2 regions of the Serratia sp. BNK-23 genome follow, and region 1 is predicted to be linked to the other one. Evidence: predicted binding sites of a transcription regulator. Region 1 holds the regulator's gene; the other holds the start of a gene.
What was found. Region 1 encodes LexA, which represses DNA repair genes until DNA is damaged. Its sites were predicted from a motif close to TNCTGTATGTACATACAGNA; they were not measured.
Positions count from the first base shown of each region.

Region 2: a site for LexA is predicted at 5,343-5,362, ahead of umuD (translesion error-prone DNA polymerase V autoproteolytic subunit). Genes of this name have one in related genera too.

Region 1 is NZ_CP179900.1:309,805-319,404, forward strand. It holds gene plsB (glycerol-3-phosphate 1-O-acyltransferase PlsB) at 1-1,654, opposite strand, end outside; gene ACMGF9_RS01450 (diacylglycerol kinase) at 1,803-2,171, shown strand; gene lexA (transcriptional repressor LexA) at 2,274-2,882, shown strand; gene dinF (MATE family efflux transporter DinF) at 2,986-4,323, shown strand; gene ACMGF9_RS01465 (CsbD family protein) at 4,638-4,847, shown strand; gene zur (zinc uptake transcriptional repressor Zur) at 4,950-5,462, opposite strand; gene ACMGF9_RS01475 (sugar O-acetyltransferase) at 5,708-6,280, shown strand; gene ACMGF9_RS01480 (RNA polymerase sigma factor) at 6,311-6,856, opposite strand; gene ACMGF9_RS01485 (tetratricopeptide repeat protein) at 6,875-7,408, opposite strand; gene dusA (tRNA dihydrouridine(20/20a) synthase DusA) at 7,611-8,621, shown strand; gene pspG (envelope stress response protein PspG) at 8,777-8,995, shown strand; gene ACMGF9_RS01500 (quinone oxidoreductase) at 9,296-9,600, opposite strand, start outside.
Region 2 is NZ_CP179900.1:1,839,231-1,848,830, reverse strand. It holds gene ACMGF9_RS08705 (transketolase-like TK C-terminal-containing protein) at 1-288, shown strand, start outside; gene ACMGF9_RS08700 (MarR family winged helix-turn-helix transcriptional regulator) at 289-726, opposite strand; gene aceE (pyruvate dehydrogenase (acetyl-transferring), homodimeric type) at 881-3,556, shown strand; gene umuC (translesion error-prone DNA polymerase V subunit UmuC) at 3,584-4,900, opposite strand; gene umuD (translesion error-prone DNA polymerase V autoproteolytic subunit) at 4,903-5,337, opposite strand; partial or broken gene ACMGF9_RS08680 (resolvase) at 5,640-5,873, shown strand; gene ACMGF9_RS08675 (hypothetical protein) at 5,932-6,303, opposite strand; gene ACMGF9_RS08670 (helix-turn-helix domain-containing protein) at 6,379-6,708, opposite strand; gene ACMGF9_RS08665 (alpha/beta hydrolase) at 6,932-7,882, opposite strand; gene ACMGF9_RS08660 (TetR/AcrR family transcriptional regulator) at 7,983-8,600, shown strand; gene fdhD (formate dehydrogenase accessory sulfurtransferase FdhD) at 8,722-9,564, shown strand.

The sequences.
Region 1 (9,600 bases):
GGTAGCACTCGAGCTGCTCGACCAGCTGCTCGCGGGTCAGCGAACGCTGACGCGAGGCCAGCAGCGCGGTGGAACACAGGTTCATGGCGTTGGCTGCGGCGGCATTGTTGATGCGCACCATGATCTGGCCGGCCAGATCGTTGACCGTCGGCGTCAGCCAGCTTGGACGCTGAGCCTCGATCGGATCGATCGATTCGCGCCACTGCGGCACGTTCTGGTTGAGGTAAGCCGTCAATGGCAGCGGTTCGCCGAAGTTGACGTATCCCTGGCCCAGGTTGCGCAGCTTGCGCAGGCCGCGCAGCATCTGCGGCAGGCTCTCTTTTTCCTTGGTGGCGCCGCGCAGCTCTTTGGCGTAGGTACCCACTTCCATCACGTGTTCGTAACCGATGTAAATCGGCACCAGCGTGATCGGACGGGTGCCGCCGCGCAGCATCGCCTGGATGGTCATCGACAGGGTGCCGGTCTTCGGCTCCAGCAAACGCCCGGTGCGGGAACGGCCGCCTTCCACGAAATATTCCACCGAGTAACCGCGGGTGAACAGCTCGCCGAGGTATTCACGGAACACCGTCGAATACAGCTTGTTGCCTTTAAAGGTGCGGCGGATGAAGAACGCGCCCAGGCGACGGAAGATCGGGCCCGCCGGCCAGAAGTTGAGGTTGATGCCCGCAGCGATGTGCGGCGGCACCAGGCCCTGGTGATACAGCACGTACGACAGCAGCAGATAGTCCATGTGGCTGCGGTGGCAGGGCACGTAGACGATCTCGTGGCCGTCCTGCGCCAGCTGGCGCACGCGCTCGGCGTTGGTGACGTTGATGCCCTGATACAGCCGGTTCCAGGTCCAGCTCAGCACGCGGTCGGACAGGCGCACGGTTTCGTAGGAGAAGTCGGCGGCGATCTCTTCCATCAGCGCGATGGCGTTCTGCTGGGCCTTCTCGTGCGAGATCTTCTTGCTGCGCGCTTCGTCCTCGACCGCTTTTTCGATCGCTTTGGACGCCAACAGCTTGTTGAACAGATCCTGACGGGCCGGCAGACTCGGGCCCACCGCGGCCAGGCGCTGACGCGAGAAGTGCATGCGCGCCACGCGCGCCAGTTTCTGCGCGATGGTTTTATCCGTGCCGTGTTCGGTAGCCATGCGGCGCAGCGACACGGTGTTGGAGAAACGCACGAAGCTGTCGCGGCCGAGCCACAGCACGGCGAAGAATTTCTGCACGCCGTTCAACAGACGCAGGTGCGGCGTGCCGTGGCCTTCGCGGCCCGGCGAACGGCCGAACATCACCGAAACCGGCAGCATCTGAATGTCGAGATCCGGGTTGCTGCGATGCAGATCCAGATAGTCGTGGAACAGCTTTACCGACTCTTCTTTTGGGGTGTAATAGCGGAATACGCGCGGGCCGTCGTGAATGAACACGTAGCTCGGCAGCACGGTGCCGTCGATCTCCAGCGAGTTGAGCGGATCGGGCAGATCCTGCGCCAGGCACTGGGTGCGCAGCGTCAGCAAATCCGCCTTGGAATTGTAAGGTAAAACATACAAAATCGGCCGTGAGGGATCCAACCCTAGCTCGGTAACCGGATCTGAAGGGATGACCTTACTTCTTACCAACAATTTAAGTGGTAAATTCAATATTTTATAATAAATTTTACGCCAACCTGACATAACAACGTGAAGCCTCTTGTTAGCAATGCGCCGCAAGCATACCAGAAACCGGGTAGCAGATCTGTGGTGTTCGAAAACCGAGAGCCGTCAGCGCGGACTGTTCTAGACTCTTTTTATTATGACCGACCTCTGAGAAAGGCACGAAAACATGGCAAACCAAGCAACCGGACTGACCCGCATCATCAAGGCAGCCGGCTATTCTTATAAAGGGCTATCCGCCGCCTGGCAGCACGAAGCGGCTTTCCGCCAGGAACTGGTGGTCACCCTTCTGGCTATCATACTGGCTGTCTGGCTGGATGTGGGTGCGATAGCGCGCATTTTATTGATCGGATCGGTAGCGCTGGTGATGATCGTCGAGATCCTGAACAGCGCGATCGAGGCGGTGGTGGATCGCATCGGCAGCGAACATCACGAGCTGTCCGGGCGGGCCAAGGACATGGGATCGGCGGCGGTGTCGCTGGCGATCGTGCTGGCGCTGTTCGTTTGGGGCACGGTCTTATGGCAGCATTTCGGCTGACGAAAAGCGCCTACTGACTGATTTTTATTTATTCTTCGGTTCCCAATCCGCGCTTACCTGTATATACTCACAGCAAGACTGTATAAACAAACAGGGGGCGGAATGAAAGCACTAACTACCAGACAGCAAGAGGTCTACGATCTGATTCGCGAGCACATTTCGCAAACGGGCATGCCGCCAACGCGTGCCGAGATCGCGATGCGTCTGGGGTTCCGTTCGCCTAACGCCGCCGAAGAGCACCTGAAGGCGCTGGCACGCAAAGGCGTGATCGAAATCGTCTCCGGTGCCTCGCGCGGTATCCGTCTGCTGATGGAAGAAGAAGAAGGGCTGCCGCTGATCGGCCGCGTCGCCGCCGGCGAGCCGCTGCTGGCGCAGCAGCACATCGAAGGGCACTACCAGGTGGATCCTTCCCTGTTTAAACCGAGCGCCGATTTCCTGCTGCGGGTGAACGGCATGTCAATGCGCGACATTGGCATTCTGGACGGCGATCTGCTGGCGGTGCACAAAACGCAAGACGTGCGCAACGGCCAGGTCGTGGTCGCGCGGATCGAAGACGAAGTGACGGTCAAGCGCTTGAAAAAGCACGGCAACGTGGTTGAACTGCTGCCGGAGAACAACGAATTCCAACCGATCGTGGTCGATCTGCGTCAGCAGAATTTCACTATCGAAGGGCTGGCGGTCGGCGTGATCCGCAACGGCGACTGGATTTAATCGCCGCGCCATCACCGCCGCTCCCTGTATCAATCGCCCCTGTTTTGGGGCGTTTTTGTTTCTGACTTCGCCCTTTGTCACTCAGTCACAGGAACATCCCATCATGCGCCTGATTTCCGCTTTCACCAGCGACACCGATAAAGCCCTGTGGCGCCTCGCCCTGCCGATGATCTTCTCCAATATTACCGTGCCGCTGCTCGGGTTGGTGGACACCGCGGTGATCGGCCACCTCGACAGCCCCATTTATCTGGGGGGCGTGGCGATCGGTGCGGTGGCGACCAACTTCCTGTTCATGCTGCTGCTGTTCCTGCGCATGAGCACTACCGGCCTGGCGGCGCAAGCGCTGGGGGCGCAGAACCCCCAGGCGCTGGCGCGCGCCTTTATGCAACCGCTGCTGCTGGCGCTGTTGGCCGGGGTGGCGATCGTCCTGCTGCGCTATCCGCTGATCGAACTGGCGCTGCGGATCGTCGGCGGCGATGCCGACGTGCTGGAACAGGCGCGGCGTTTTCTTGAGATCCGCTGGTTAAGCGCCCCGGCGGCGCTGGCCAACCTGGTGCTGCTGGGCTGGCTGCTTGGCGTACAGTACGTGCGGGCGCCGGTGATCCTGCTGATCGTCGGCAACCTGCTGAACATCGTGCTGGATATCTGGCTGGTGATGGGCCTGGGCTGGAACGTGCGGGGGGCGGCGGCGGCAACCGCCATCGCCGAATACGCTACGCTGCTGCTCGGCCTGTGGTTGGCGTGGCGGGTGATGCGCCTGCGCGGTATTACCCTGCAGATGCTGCGCCAGGCCTGGCGTGGCGATCTGCGTCGCCTGCTGGCGCTCAACCGCGACATCATGCTGCGTTCACTGTTGCTGCAACTGTGCTTTGCGTCGTTGACCATTTTCGGCGCTCGCCTGGGAAGCGAGGTGGTGGCGGTCAATGCGGTATTGATGAATCTGCTGACGTTCACCGCCTATGCGCTCGACGGTTTCGCTTATGCGGTGGAGGCTCATTCGGGCCACGCCTACGGCGCCCGGGACGACAGCCAACTGCGCAAAGTGTGGCACGCGGCCTGCAGGCAGGCAGGGCTGGTCGCGTTGGCCTTCGGCCTGGCGTATGCCGTTACCGGCCAGCAGATCGTGGCAGCCTTGACCTCTTTGCCGGAACTGCGTGCGTTGGCCGCCCATTATTTACCCTGGCAGGTCATTCTGCCGCTGGTTGGGGTGTGGTGCTATTTGCTGGACGGCATGTTTATCGGCGCCACGCGCGGCGCCGAGATGCGCAACAGCATGGCGGTGGCCGCGGCGGGATATGGTATTGCGCTGTTCAGCGTGCCGCTGCTTGGCAACCACGGGCTTTGGCTGGCGCTGGCGGTGTTTCTGGCGCTGCGCGGCCTGGCATTGGGCTGGATTTGGCACCGTCACCAGGTGCGCGGCAGCTGGTTTACTGCCCATTAAACCGGACGTCTTGTTGGGTTAATGGTTAGTTTTTCTTATGATTTTGATCATGTTTGCTTACATGTTTTCAGCCTTGGTCTGTTCGCGTTAGTTCGTTGTTTGTTAGCGTTTTTTGTTTTTATCTTGTTTGTTAATGGTTTTTTATCCTGTGTTTTGGCTTTTTTATTTCCATGTTTAACTAGAATGAATCATGTGGCTGGTAAATGAAGGGGAGCGGTGCTTCTTAAGGTGAAGGGAGCATCCGCCAGAAAAACTTCTGGTTAACCCGGCCGGCGACAGGGATCACTGATTCACCACAGGTTAACGGAGAGACTATGAATAAAGATCAAGCCGACGGTAACTGGAAGCAGCTGAAAGGCAAAGTGAAAGAGAAATGGGGCAAGCTGACCGATGACGATCTGACGGTCATCGAAGGGAAACGCGAACAGCTGGTCGGCAAAATTCAGGAGCGCTACGGTTACCAGAAAGAGGCGGCCGAAAAAGAGGTGAAGGCCTGGGAAGATCACACCAAACACCGCTGGTAACACGCAGGGCCGCCACTGACGGCGGCCGGCAACAGCGCAGGCCGGCGTCGCTCCATCCTCTGGCGCCCCGGCCGCAGGTACAGGGAAGTACCTGACTTCGTCTTACTTCTTCTTGATGGCGATGCTGTGATCGTGTTCGGCGCAGTCATGCTTGCTGTCACAAGCTTCAACTTCAACGCAACCGGCGCACAGGCCATGCGCTTCCACCACGCTGTGCCGCAGCGCAAATCCGGCTTCCTGCGCCAGCTTCTGCAGCGTCTCCTCCACGCCTTCGGTGGTGCGTTCGGTCACCTGGCCGCAGCGATCGCAGATAAACAGCGCGGACGTATGCATCGGCTGTTCGAAGTGGTGGCACAGCACGTAGCTGTTGGCGGACTCCACCCTATGGATAAACCCTTGCTCCAGCAGAAAATCCAGCGCGCGGTAGACCGTCGGCGGCTTGGCCTGCGGTTCGGCGACGCGCAGCAGATCGAGCAGGTCATAAGCGCTGATTGCACCGGGTTGCTGAGTCATCAGACGCAGCACTTCCAGCCGTTGCGGCGTCAATCGCACATTGCGTTGCTGGCAGAGGCGTTCCGCCTGCGCCAGCAGCTTTTCCTGGGTGGTTGAGTTCATCGCAAATATCCCGGTACGTAAAAAAGCCGATTTTACCATGATTACGGCGAATCGCCGAGAGTTGCCCCCTTTTCCCCTGAGGATAGCGCAGAGAAAGGCGCGCTGAGTGCGCTAAAAGAGAGATGCATCACAACTTTTCCCCTCCGCCGGGCGGTAGATCAACGTTGCCGGTTTTAGCGCTGGAGAGCGGGGGGCGAGAGCGGTATAACGCCTTTCACCCGCGTGATGAGCAGGAGCCCTGTGTGATGACGGAAAGAGAGAAACTGTTAAGCGGCCTGGAATACAACAGCCGCGATGAAGAACTGATCGCCCTGTACCATCGGGCGAGGGCGTTGACCAAAAGCCTGGGGGCGCTGGACTCGCATCAGGCGGACGAGAAAAATCGCCTGCTCGGCGAGCTGTTCGGCAACTGGGGTGAGGCGAGCTGGATCGAAACGCCATTCTGGTGCGACTACGGGCAGCATGTCCGCATCGGTAAAAACTGTTTTATCAACGTCAATGCGGTGTTCCTCGACTGCAACACCATCACCATCGGCGACAACACGCTGATCGGCCCCAACGTACAAATCTACACGCCGAGTCATCCGCTGAAGGCCGGTGAACGCTTTACCGGTGACCCGGCTTTTCCTTTCCGCACCTCGGCGCAGCCGGTGTCTATCGGCAGCAACGTCTGGATCGGCGGCAACGTGGTGATCCTGCCGGGAGTGACCATCGGTGACGGCACGACCATCGGCGCGGGCAGCATCGTCACCGGCGACATTCCGGCCAATGTGCTGGCGCTGGGGCAGCCGTGCCGGGTTATCCGCGCGTTGGAATAGGCCGCTTAACACGAATTGGCGGCCAGCGGTTTATCGGCGAGTGCGGGGCAAGGGCGGAGGAGGGGGCTTCTTACGGTGCGAATCGTCGTTTGGCAACTGGCGGTCATCGGCCAAGGCCAGGCGTGCGGCCGCCAGGCGGCTCATGACGGTGCCGATTGGCACCGCCAGCACTTTCGCCGCTTCCCGGTAGGACAGCCCTTCGACATACACCAGAAACAGCGCGTTGCGCTGGGCCGCCGGCAACCGGCTTACGCGCCGCATCACTTCATTGAGCCAGACCGGCTGTTCACCGTTGTCCGCATCGCCAAGCTCTTCCGCCGCCATGCAGCCTTGCCCCTGACGACGATGCTGGGCGCGAACTTCATTGAGCCAAATAGAGTGCAAGATGGCAAACAACCAGCGATCCAGGTGTGAACCGGGGGTGAATTGCGCGGCGCGCTCCAGCGCACGCACGCAGGTTGCCTGCACCAGGTCGTCGGCGACATCCCGCCGGTGCGAAAGCACCAGCGCATAGCGCCACAGGCGGGAGAGATAGTGGCCGAGTTCATCGCGTATCGCATCGCCGCTGATAGTCACCTCCGCAGGCGCGTCGGATCAAGATTCCGGTTGGCGGTCGATGGCTGCCGCCAAATCTCGGTACTCCTCGCACCCGGTGCCGCACAGCGACTGGATCACCAGCAGCTGTTGGCGCGCCAGGTCGGGCCGCCCTTTCAGCATATAGGCTTCTCCCAGGTACTCGCGCACTTTGGGGTATTTCGGATCGAGGGCCACTGATTTTAAATAATAGCCGATACCCTCATCGGTGCGGCCCAGTTTGCGCGTGGCGTAGCCGCGATAATTCAGTGCGACGGCGGTGTTGGGATTTTGCAGCGTGTTGAGCATATCGATCGCTTCCTGATAGCGGCCGCTTTTCGCCAGTGCATAGGCATAGTTAGTGCGGTCGGCGTCGTCGACTTTGCTGCCTTTATCCACCGTGCAGGTCTGGGTTTTACTGTCGTAAACCTGGCCTTTCGGACAGGTCGGCGGGGTTTGGCCGCTGCCGTCGCCGCCCATCGCCAGCGCCGCGCCGGAAAACAGCAGGCAGCCGGCAATGGCCGATGCCAGCAGGCGTTTAATGAAGCTGTTCATGGTTGTGTCCTCAAGGCAGAGGCGCCGTGCGCGCCCGTAATGAGATAACACCTGAACGAGTGAATTTATTCGCCTTACTCCCGCTTATTTACGCCACCGGCAAGGCGGTTTTCCCAACGGCGTCGATTGTCGTTATAATAGCCGTTTGCGGCCGCGCGCCGTTCGTTGAACCCAGACAGACTCAGGTAGCCAGTAACTCAGCATGACGAAAGACAACCACGCCCCAACCTACGCCGCCAATCGCTTCTCCATCGCGCCAATGCTCGACTGGACCGATCGTCATTGCCGTTACTTCCACCGCCTGCTGACCAAGGAAACGCTGTTGTACACCGAAATGGTGACCACCGGCGCGATCATCCACGGCAAGGGCGACTATCTGGCCTATAGCGAAGAAGAGCATCCGGTGGCGCTGCAGCTGGGCGGCAGCGATCCGGCCGCGCTGGCGCACTGCGCCAAACTGGCGGAGCAGCGCGGTTATGACGAGATTAACCTCAACGTCGGCTGTCCGTCCGATCGGGTGCAAAACGGTATGTTCGGCGCCTGCCTGATGGGGCAGGCGACGCTGGTCGCCGACTGCATCAAGGCGATGCGCGACGTCGTATCGATTCCGGTGACGGTGAAGACCCGCATCGGCATTGACGATCAGGACAGCTACGCTTTCCTGTGCGACTTTATCCAGACCGTCGCCGGGCGTGGCGAGTGCGACATGTTCACCATCCACGCTCGCAAAGCCTGGCTCTCCGGCCTCAGCCCGAAAGAGAACCGCGAAGTGCCGCCGCTGGACTACCCGCGCGTTTATCAGCTGAAGCGGGATTTCCCGGCGCTGACCATCGCCATCAACGGCGGGGTGAAAACGCTGGAAGAGGCGCAACAGCACTTGCAGCATCTGGACGGCGTGATGATGGGGCGCGAGGCTTACCAGAATCCGGGCATCCTGGCGCGGGTCGACAGCGAACTGTTCGGCGCGCAGACCGCGGTGCCGGACAGCGTGGCGATCGTCGAAGCGCTGTATCCGTATATTGAGCGCGAGCTGTCCAACGGCACCTATCTCGGCCACATTACTCGCCATATCCTCGGTCTGTTCCAGGGCGTGCCGGGCGCGCGCCAGTGGCGTCGCCATCTGAGCGAGAACGCCCACAAGCCGGGCGCCGATGCGCGGGTGGTGGAGCAGGCGCTGGCGTTGGTGCGCCAGCCGCGTGTCGAAATGGCGTAGCCGAAAAAATTTGACCAACAGTTAGTCTTTTTCACCAGGCATTTGGCGCGCTGCCGGATGCCTTCCCCATTTTTTCAATAGGTTAGCCCTTCCGCCATTCTGGCACGCTTCTTGTAATTCACTCTGCAGATACGTTGCATTGCAAAGGAGCAATCATGTTGGAAATCTTCTTTCTCATTGGCTTTGTGGTGATGCTGATGGTGACCGGCATCTCGCTGCTGGGGATCTTCGCTGCGCTGTTGGCGGCGGCGGCGTTCATGTTGTTGGGCGGGTTATTCGCGGTGGTCATCAAGCTGCTGCCGTGGCTGATTTTGGCGGTGGTTGGGGTATGGATTTACCGTTCAATGCAGAAACCCCAGGTCAGGCGTTACTGATTTTTTGCTGAATAATCAGTCAGTCGCGATGAAACTTGCATAACTACCCACCACGCTAATGCGGCAGCGATCACAGCTTGGCAGTTTTCCCCGGCGATGTGGCACATAAAGCGTGTTTTTTGCCGGACGGGGCTGTTAGGATGTTGGTCGATGCAGTGATGCGACCCATTTCATCACCGTGAGAGACACCTAAAATTCGTGTTGCTAAAGCAACCCCCTGTCTCTGGCGGACTCTGCTCTACCCCTACAAAACGCAGTAACAGAAAGGGCTCCGCAAGGAGCCCTTTTCTTTGGCTGCTATCAGGGGATCAGCAGGCTGGAACCGCTGGTGCTGCGGCTTTCCAGCACCTGGTGCGCACGCTGGGCGTCGGCCAGCGCGAATTTCTGCTCGTCTCTCACTTCCACCCGAATGGCGCCGCTGCCGATCAGCGAGAACAGCTCATTGCTGGCGTACTGCAGCTCGGCGCGGTTGGTGATGTAACCGTTGAGGGAAGGGCGGGTGACGTACAGCGAGCCCTTCTGATTCAGCAGCGCCAGATCGACTCCCGTCACCGGGCCGGAGGCGTTGCCGAAGCTGACCATCAGGCCGCGCCGCTTCAGGCTGT
Region 2 (9,600 bases), 1.5 Mb from region 1:
CAGGACAGCGGCGGCAAATGCCATCTGAAAACGTGCCTGGGTGCCGGGAATGCCCCCGTCGTCGCCGTCACCGACTACTCGCACCTGATTGCCAATCAGCTCAAGCGATTCATTCCCGCACGCTTTGCCGCGGTGGGCTCAGATTCACGGGTGCGCGGCGAAATCCACTACCCGCAGGCGGAATGGATTGCGCTCTGCGCCCTCAAACTGCTGGCCGACGAGCAGAAAATCCCTTCGGCGCTGATCGCCGATGCGCTGCGCGTTCTGCACATCACACCCGATGCCTGATCACTCTCTGGCCAGCTGCATCGCGTTGTCCAACGCGTCGGAGAAGCGTGCGATCTCTTCTTCGCTGAACTGGTTGAGAAAATGGGTGTTGACCACCGTGCGGTAGATCTCCCACATCTTTTTCCGCAGGGCCTTGCCTTCCTCGGTGATAGTCGCGAAGGAGGCCCGGCGATCGTCATCCGATCGAAAACGCGTGACCAGCCGCTCTTTTTCCAGGCGATCCATCAGGCGGGTCAGGTTGTAACGCTCAATCACCAACACGTCCGCCAGCTCATGCATGCGGCGTGTGCCGTTTTCCCCGCTTTCCAATCCCCATAACACGTCATACCAGGCGTAAACCGGCAGCCCCGCCTCCGACAACTTCGCCTCTATCTTTCTGATCATCGCCCGATGCGCGCGCACAAAGGAGAACCACAGGTCGGGTTGTTTATCTGTCATGTCATTTTTCTCGTCAAAAGCGGTGAGTTGCAATTGCAATTGTAAAGGGATAGAGTGGCTTTCGCCATTATTGCATTTGCAACTCTTGCACTTGCAATTCAATAAATCCCTGTATCGCTCAGCGCCTTATCAGGTAAGTACATTTGGAGCTTTTATGAACCAACCCGTGGTTAAAGCAGATCTTGACCCGCAAGAGACGGCTGAATGGCTTGAGGCATTTGAAGGCGTCACCGATATCGACGGCCGTGAGCGCGCGCATTTTTTACTGGAGAAAATGGCCGAAGCCGATCAGCGAAAACACGGCGATTTCTTCAGCCTGGTCACCACGCCCTACGTGAACACCATTCCGGCTTATAAGCAGCCGACGTATCCCGGCGATCTGGCCGCTGAAGCGCGCATCAATGCGTTTATTCGCTGGAACGCCATGGCGATGGTGCTGCGCGCCGGCAAACATTCCAACGTTGGCGGGCATATCGCCACCTACCAGTCGGCCGCAGTGCTTTACGATGTGGGATTCACGCACTTCTTCCGTGGGCGCACCGATGATTTCGCCGGCGACATGGTGTATATCCAGGGCCACTCCGCCCCCGGTATTTATGGCCGTGCCTATCTCGAAGGCCGCATCGACGAGGAGCTGCTCGACAACTTTCGTCGCGAATCCGCGCGCCGTGGCCTCTCCTCCTACCCGCACCCGCGGCTGATGCCGGATTTCTGGCAATATCCCACCGTTTCGATGGGGCTGGGGCCGCTGACCGCCGCCTACCAGGCGCGCTACATGCGTTATCTGGAATACCGCGAGCTGAAACCTCACCAGGGAAGAAAGGTGTGGGCGTTCCTCGGCGACGGCGAGATGGATCAACCGGAATCGCTGGCGGCGATTGCGCTGGGCGGGCGAGAAAAACTCGATAACCTGATCTTCGTCGTGAACTGTAACCTGCAGCGGCTGGATGGCCCCGTGCGCGGCAACGGCAAGATCATTCAGGAACTGGAGGGCACCTTCAAAGCCGCCGGCTGGCAGGTGATCAAGGTGATCTGGGGCAGCGGCTGGGACAAACTGCTGCAAAAAGACCGCTCCGGACTGCTGATGCAGCGGATGATGGAGTGCGTCGACGGCGATTACCAGACCTTCAAATCGCAAAGCGGCGCCTATGTGCGGGAGCATTTCTTCGGCAAGTACCCGGAATTGCTCGAGCTGGTCGCCGACCTGAGCGACGATGAGATCTGGGCGCTGCACCGCGGCGGCCACGATCCGCAAAAGGTGTACGCCGCCTACCATCAGGCGGTGCATACCACGGGCAGACCGACGGTGGTGCTGGCCAAAACCGTCAAAGGGTTTGGCATGGGGGAAGCCGGTGAAGGGCAGAACATCAACCACCAGCTGAAAAAAATGAGCCAGGATGCGGTGAAAGCCTTCCGCGACCGTTTAGGGCTGACAATCTCCGACGCCCAACTGGCAGAGATCCCTTACCTGAAGCCTGAACCCGACAGCGCTGCGGCGAAGTACATCACCGCGACGCGCACTGCGCTGGGCGGCTACATCCCTGCCCGCTTCGGCCAATCCGCTCCGCTGGCGATACCGGAACTATCGCGCTTCGACGGCCTGCTGAAGGGCAGCGGCGAACGCAACATGTCGACCACCATGGCTTTCGTCAATATCCTCGGCACGCTGCTCAAAGACGCCAACATCGGCAAACTGATTGTGCCCATCGTGCCGGACGAATCGCGCACGTTCGGCATGGAAGGCCTGTTCCGCCAGATTGGCATCCATTCCTGGCTCGGCCAGCTGTATACCCCGCAAGACGCCGGGCAGCTCAGCTACTACAAAGAGGCCAAAGACGGCCAGATTTTGCAGGAAGGCATCAACGAATCCGGCGCGATATCGACCTGGATCGCCGCCGGCACCGCCTACAGCAACCACGATGTCGCGACAATCCCGTTCTATATCTTCTACTCCATGTTCGGGCTGCAGCGGGTGGGCGATCTCGCCTGGGCAGCGGCAGACGCGCGCACCAAGGGCTTCCTGCTCGGCGCCACCTCCGGCAGAACCACTCTGATGGGCGAAGGCTTGCAGCATGACGACGGCCACAGCCACGTGCTGTCTTCCGTCATTCCCAGCTGCGTCTCCTACGATCCGACCTATGCCTATGAACTCGCAGCGATCGTTCAGAGCGGCATGCGCAGGATGTTCGTTGAACAAGAGGATATTTACTACTACATCACCTTGCTCAACGAAGGATACCCGCAGCCGCCGATGCCGGCGGGCGTGGAGGACGGGATTATCCAGGGCGCCTATTTGCTCAAACAGAACGAAACGGCAAACCAAGAGAGCCCGCGCGCTCAGCTGGTCGCCAGCGGCGCCATCATGCGCGAGGCGCTGGCGGCGGCGGCGCTGTTGGCCGAGGACTTTGGCGTCGCCAGCGATATCTGGAGTGCCACCAGCCTGAGCGAACTGCGCCGTAACGGCATGGCGGCCGAACGCTGGAACCTGCTGCACCCGGAAGACCCGCCGAAAGTCCCTTATATACAGAGTCTGCTGGCGGCGCATCCTGGCCCGGTGGTGGTGGCGACGGACTATATGAAGATCGTCGGCGATCAGATCAAACCGTTCTTGCCGGACCGCGCCTTTATCACCTTGGGCACCGACGGCTTTGGCCGCTCGGACACCCGCGAGGCGCTACGTGAGTTCTTCGAGGTCAACCGCCATTTCATCGCGATCGCCGCGTTGAAACTGCTGGCTGACGAAGGCCGTATCGCCCGCAGCGAGGTCAACCGCGCCATGGTGCTGTATGGCATCACCCCCGATAAGCCGGACCCGGCAGCGGTGAAGTAACGCATAGCCTACCCACGCCGCCGGCTGTCACCCGCGGCGTTTTTCCTCCTTCGGCTCGGCGTCGCGCGGCTCCCGCTCCCCCAGCCGCACCAGCGGGATATCCGCCAGCCGGGTGGTGTAAGCCGGCGACAGCATTTCGCGCTTCATTTGCCACGGTTTGACGATCCCCTGCCCGGCGAACCATACGCGCCCGCGCCCTTCCTGATTCAGGCGATCGAGGGTCGCCATCAGCCGCTCGCTGTTGCGGCGCGGCGGGCAGTCGTCGAACAGGTCGATCTGCGCCATGGCGGCGGCGCTGAAATCCCCCAACATCACGCCGCCCTTCAGATAACGCCGCCCCTCCTGCCAGATGCTCTCCAGCGCGCGCACCGCCATGGCGATGATGTCGCGGCTGTCGTTGCTCGGGGTTTGCAGCCGGGCGGTGCCCATATTGCTGTAATAGCCTTCGCCCGCCGCATGCGGGCTGGTTTTGATAAACACCGACACGTTGCGGCAATAGCGCTTTTCCTGCCGCAGCTTTTCGGCGGCGCGTTCGGCGTAGCTGCAGATCGCCTCGCGCATGTGCGGGTAATGCGTCAGGCGCTGGCCGAACGAGCGGGAACAGATGATCTGCTCTTTCGCCGCCGCCTCATCTTCCCACCGCAGGCACGATTCGCCGCGCAGCTCACGTATCGTGCGCTCCAGCACTACGCTGAAGGTTTTACGCGCCAGCCGGGTATCGCAATCCGCCAGCTGCAGCGCGGTATGGATCCCCATCGCCTGCAGCTGGCGTGTCAGGCGGCGCCCCACGCCCCACACCTCTTCCACCGGGATCAACGCCAGCAGCTTGCGCTGGCGCACCGGATCGGATAAATCCACCACGCCGCCGGTGCCGCGCCATTTCTTGGCCGCGAAGTTGGCCAGTTTGGCCAGTGTCTTGCTCGGCGCAATGCCGACCCCGACCGTCAAATGCAGCTCGCGCCGGATGCGATCGCGCACCCGATGACCGAACGGTTCCAGCGCCTCGCAGTGCGCCACGCCGTCCAGCCGCAGAAAGGCTTCGTCCAGCGAATAAATCTCCACCGCCGGCGCCATCTCCTCCAGCGTGTCCATCACCCGGCGGGACATATCGGCGTACAGCGCGTAGTTGGAGGAAAACACCGCGACGTTGCGGCGGCGCATCTCCTCTTTGATTTTGAAATAAGGCGCGCCCATCGGCACGCCCAACGCTTTCGCCTCGGCGCTGCGGGCGATCACACAGCCGTCGTTGTTGGACAGCACGATCACCGGCCGCCCCCGCAGATCGGGCCGAAAGATGGTTTCGCAGGAGGCGTAGAAGCTGTTGACGTCTACCAGGGCAAACATGGTTACAGCGCCGCGTAGACGATAAAGGTCACCACGCCGAAGATCTCCAGCTGCGCCTCGTCGTTGAACACGATTGGCGCATAGGCGGGGTTCATCGGCAACAGCCGCACGTCGGGGTAGCGCTGCAGTTTTTTGACGGTGAATTCACCGTCCACGGCGGCGATCACAATATTGCCGTGTTCCGGCGTCAGGGCACTGTCGACAATCAGCAGATCGCCGTCCTGAATATTGCCGTCGATCATCGACTCGCCGCTGGCGCGCACGAAGTAGGTGGCGTTGGGATGCCGCACCAGCAGCTTGCCGATATCCAGCCGGCTCTCGACATAGTCCTGCGCCGGGGAAGGAAAGCCGCAGGCCACGCGATCGGCAAACAGCGGTAACGTCAGAGACTCACCTGGTGAAAAAGCATACAACCTTGAATTGCTCAGCATAATCATAACCAAACTGTACATTTATACAGTAAAGCATAAACAAAACGCGAACGCGCGCAACCCCAAATTCCCCTGCGGATCGCGCTTTGCCGCGTAATATAATAATTTTCTGAGTGATTTTTCCTGCAGATTTTGGCGTTCTTCACGTGTGTTTGCACACATGATACCCACCAAAACTGTGGATAATTCGGCACTCAGACCGTTGGCGTATCGATGGGCAGGATGAGTGAGGGATTGTCATTGCGAACGGCGCCGACGGCGGGCGATACCGGACGCGCGGCCGTCGGTCTCTGCTGCGTACAGCGCCGCAAAGAACAGCAGCAGGCCTTGCCTCAGCAAGATCCCACGGGAGGAACGGCGGACGGCCTTACAAAATGACGCCAATAAAATTGCGACTGGCAATGGCATCAATGGGACGGCCAGAGACGAAAGTCAGTACGTTATGCCAGGAGCTTGGGATCACCCGACAAACGCTGTACCGCCACATTTCCCCTGATGGTCCACTGCGAGCTGACGGTATAAAGCTGCTCAACCGGGGATAATTTTAGCGGACGGAAAAATCTGGGGTTCCGGCGTAGAACCCCGAATAAGGAATAGTCCTTAATTCATTTCAGGATTATTAATTCCATCTAAAACCTCTCGGCAATATTCTTTTTTATAGGCTTCATCATTACTTAATGACTTAACCAAAAAATCAGCATTTTTCCAACCATTATCCCAATGCGTATCGAATCCTGACTGTTCATACTTTAATGTTCTAGTTAATGAGTCTTTTATTTGTTTTTTATATTTATCAATTTTCTCATTGGTTGCCCCACAAACATCATGTGCAACACGAGCATTTGAGCCAGAAAAACCTATTGCTGAAATTGCCATCGCTTCATTTGATTTGTCGAAATCATTCGCATATGCCACAGCATTAGATAAAGCGAATATGACAAGAGCAGGTATGGTTTTTTTGTATGAAATCATCTTTCACCTCTAACTCATTGATTGTTCATGGGGTCAGTTTGGATATAGAAAATTATTGTACATTAAGGCTGCTTTTTAATCAGTCTCAACTTCTTTATAGAAGGCCTGAATGCGACAAACTTGGGAAGTACTGCAGCCTGTCGCGTCTGCTGTTTCTCGGATGCTCAGTTTCTTAATCTGTCGGTAGTGCCTGATCCATCCTGCTCGCTCCATCTCACCGCTGGCGCGCACGAAATAAGTGGCATTAGGATGCCGCACCAACAACTTGCCAATGTCCAGCCGGCTCTCGACATAGTCCTGCGCCGGTGAAGGAAAACCGCAGGCCACACGATCGGCAAACAGCGGTAACGTCAGGGGCTCACCTGGTGAAAAAGCATACAACCTTGAAGTGCTCAGCATATTCATAACCAAACTGTATATTTACACAGTAAAGCATAAACAAAACGCGAACGCGTGAGCCCCCCTATCCCCCGTCAGAACACAGTTTGACGCGTAATATAATAATTTTCTGAGCGATTTTTTTTTACGCCTGCTAACGGTTTCACTCTGCCTTGCACACACGTTATCCACTAAAACTGTGGATAACATGCTGAGCTGCAGTGGCGTCTTCAGAACATGCGCCGTCGCCTCACCGCTCCGCCGCGGCCAGGCAAAAACGATGCACCGCTTCAACCATCTGATCGAGGCCCGGCTGCTCGAGGGGATAATGCCCGGCGTTCTCGAGCATCACGGTGGTCACCGGCACCCGCCGAATGCGCCGCAGAAACAGTTCACTCAGGTGCAACGGCGTCCAGCGATCCTGCGCCGGTTGCGTCAACAGAACCGGGCAAACGTCGAACGCTTCCGGTTCAATGGCGGGTGCATACTCCGCGTACGAGGCCAAAAACCGCATCGTCACCCAGGCTCCCGCCGAGGTGTTGTCCGCCAGGCACGCCTTGAGCGCCGCCTTGTCATTGACCAGCGCATGCATCTTGCTCGCCAGCGCCATCGGCATCGCCATACCCGCCAGCGGCGTGGCGGCCGTCAGTCGCGCCAACGGAATGCCCAGGCGACTCATCAACAGATTCAATGCCGTCTCGTCGCGCACCTGCTGTTCACGCTGATCGAGAAACGTCATGCCGACAATGCCTTTCACCTGCCGGTTCAACGCCGCCACGTGGTAAGTCTCCATCCCGCCGGCGCTCAGGCCGTACAGCACAATCGGCCGCGCATCCTTCGCCCGTTCCGCGTCGATCAGATCGCTGCCGATCTGCACCCAGTCGTCGTAACGCACGCGCCGCCGTTGGCCGCCCATCTGCGTCATTCCGTACCCCGGCATGTCGACGGCGATCGTCTCTATCCCCCGGCGCGCCAGCGGCGCTCCCAGGATGGTCGACATCTGTCGGCCGTTGGTGCCCACCCCATGGAACAGGATCACTTTCACCGGCGCCTCCGGGCGGCGATAGCAGTCCAGATGAATACGGTGCTGCCGCCAGGGCCACCACACCTCGGTCGGTTCTTCCCCCGGCCGCAGCCGAAAATTTTCCGGCAGGAATCGTTGAATCTCCTGCCAGTGAGATTGATTGGCGTAATTCTCCATACGAAACCTCTGGCGTTATGGCGCTTGGTTGACGGGTTCAATTTCAGTATAATCCAACAAATGTCGGATCATTAAAATACAACTTATGTCGGAAAAAGCGATGCCGCAAGCAAAAAAAAATGTGCGCGTGCCGATTCAGGAACGCGCGGCGGCGCGCATGGCCAAAGTGCTGAGCGCTGCCGAACAGATGCTCGCCACCCTCGGGCCGGAAAAAACCTCCATTCCCGCTCTGGCGGAAGCGGCCGATGTGCCGCGCGCCGCGATCTACCCGTTCTTCCCGGACAAATACGCGTTGTTTTCACACCTGGCTCAGAGCCATATGGCGCAACTGGCGCAGGCGCTGCGTGAAGCGGAGCTCGAGAGCGCCGACACCCTGCACGATTGGGTGGATGCCGCCGTGGCGGCCACCGCCCGCTACTACAACGCGCATCCGGCGGCGAGCGTCTTGCTGCTACGCGGCGCGTTCACCGAACCGGAGCAAGAGGCGCACGCCGCCAAGAACCTGACGATCGGCGAGATGTTCCGCGCCAAAGTGCGCGAGCTGCCCGAACTTGATGCGCTGCCGTCAGATCCCGACGTCGTCTTGATCGCCATAGAATTGGCGTTCGCCTGCATGAAATACGGCTATGCGCGGGAAGGCACCGTTTCGCCGGCCATTTGCCGCGAGGCGACGCGGGCGGTCACGAGCTATCTCGGGCAGTGGCGCGCCGCGCCGTAAGGCGGTGGCAAAGACGCCCCGTTTCACCCTGTTCAAGCACGCCATCTATGATAAAATCGGCTATCACTCATCAGACTCTATCTGACGCCGGCGCTGTATCCGCCGGCGCCGCGAAACCATCATGAACAAGCATTTGATTCTCGACGAACCCGGCGATGCCGACTCGGCCTGCCTGTCGCGCCACGCAGTCTGGCAGCGCACCGATCTGGCTCAGGCGCAACAAGATTGGCTGGCGGAAGAAGTGCCGGTTGCCCTGGTGTACAACGGCATTTCCCACGTGGTGATGATGGCGACGCCGAAAGACCTGGCGGCCTTCGCCATCGGTTTTTCGCTGTCCGAAGGCATCATCGCCTCCCCCGACGATATCTACGACATCCGCCAGCAACCGGCCTGCAATGGCATTGAAGTGCATGTGGAACTCTCGAGCCGCCGCTTTATGCAGCTGAAAGAGAAGCGCCGCAGCCTGGCCGGCCGCACCGGCTGCGGCGTCTGCGGGGTCGAGCAACTGCAGGAGGTCGCTCAGCCCATCGCGCCGCTGCCTTTCACGCAGCGTTTCGATTTGGCGCTGCTCGATCGGGCGTTGGCGCAGCTGCAGGAAGTGCAAACGGTGGGGAAACTGACCGGCTGCACCCACGCGGCGGCCTGGATCCAGCCGGACGGCGCGCTCAGCGGCGGATGTGAAGACGTCGGCCGCCACGTGGCGCTCGACAAGCTGCTGGGCTACCGCAGCCAACAGGCGTGGTGGCAAGGGGCGGCGCTGGTGTCGAGCCGCGCCAGCTATGAAATGGTGCAAAAATCCGCCATGTGCGGCGTCGAGATCCTGTTCGCCGTTTCCGCCGCCACCCGCCTGGCGGTGGAGGTGGCCGAGCGCAGCAACCTTACGCTGGTGGGCTTCAGCAAGCCGGGGCGCGCCACCGTCTATACGCACCCGCAGCGGCTCTGGCAATCGACAACGGCGGCCTAACGCCGCCGGATAAGAATCGACTATTCTCAATAGCAG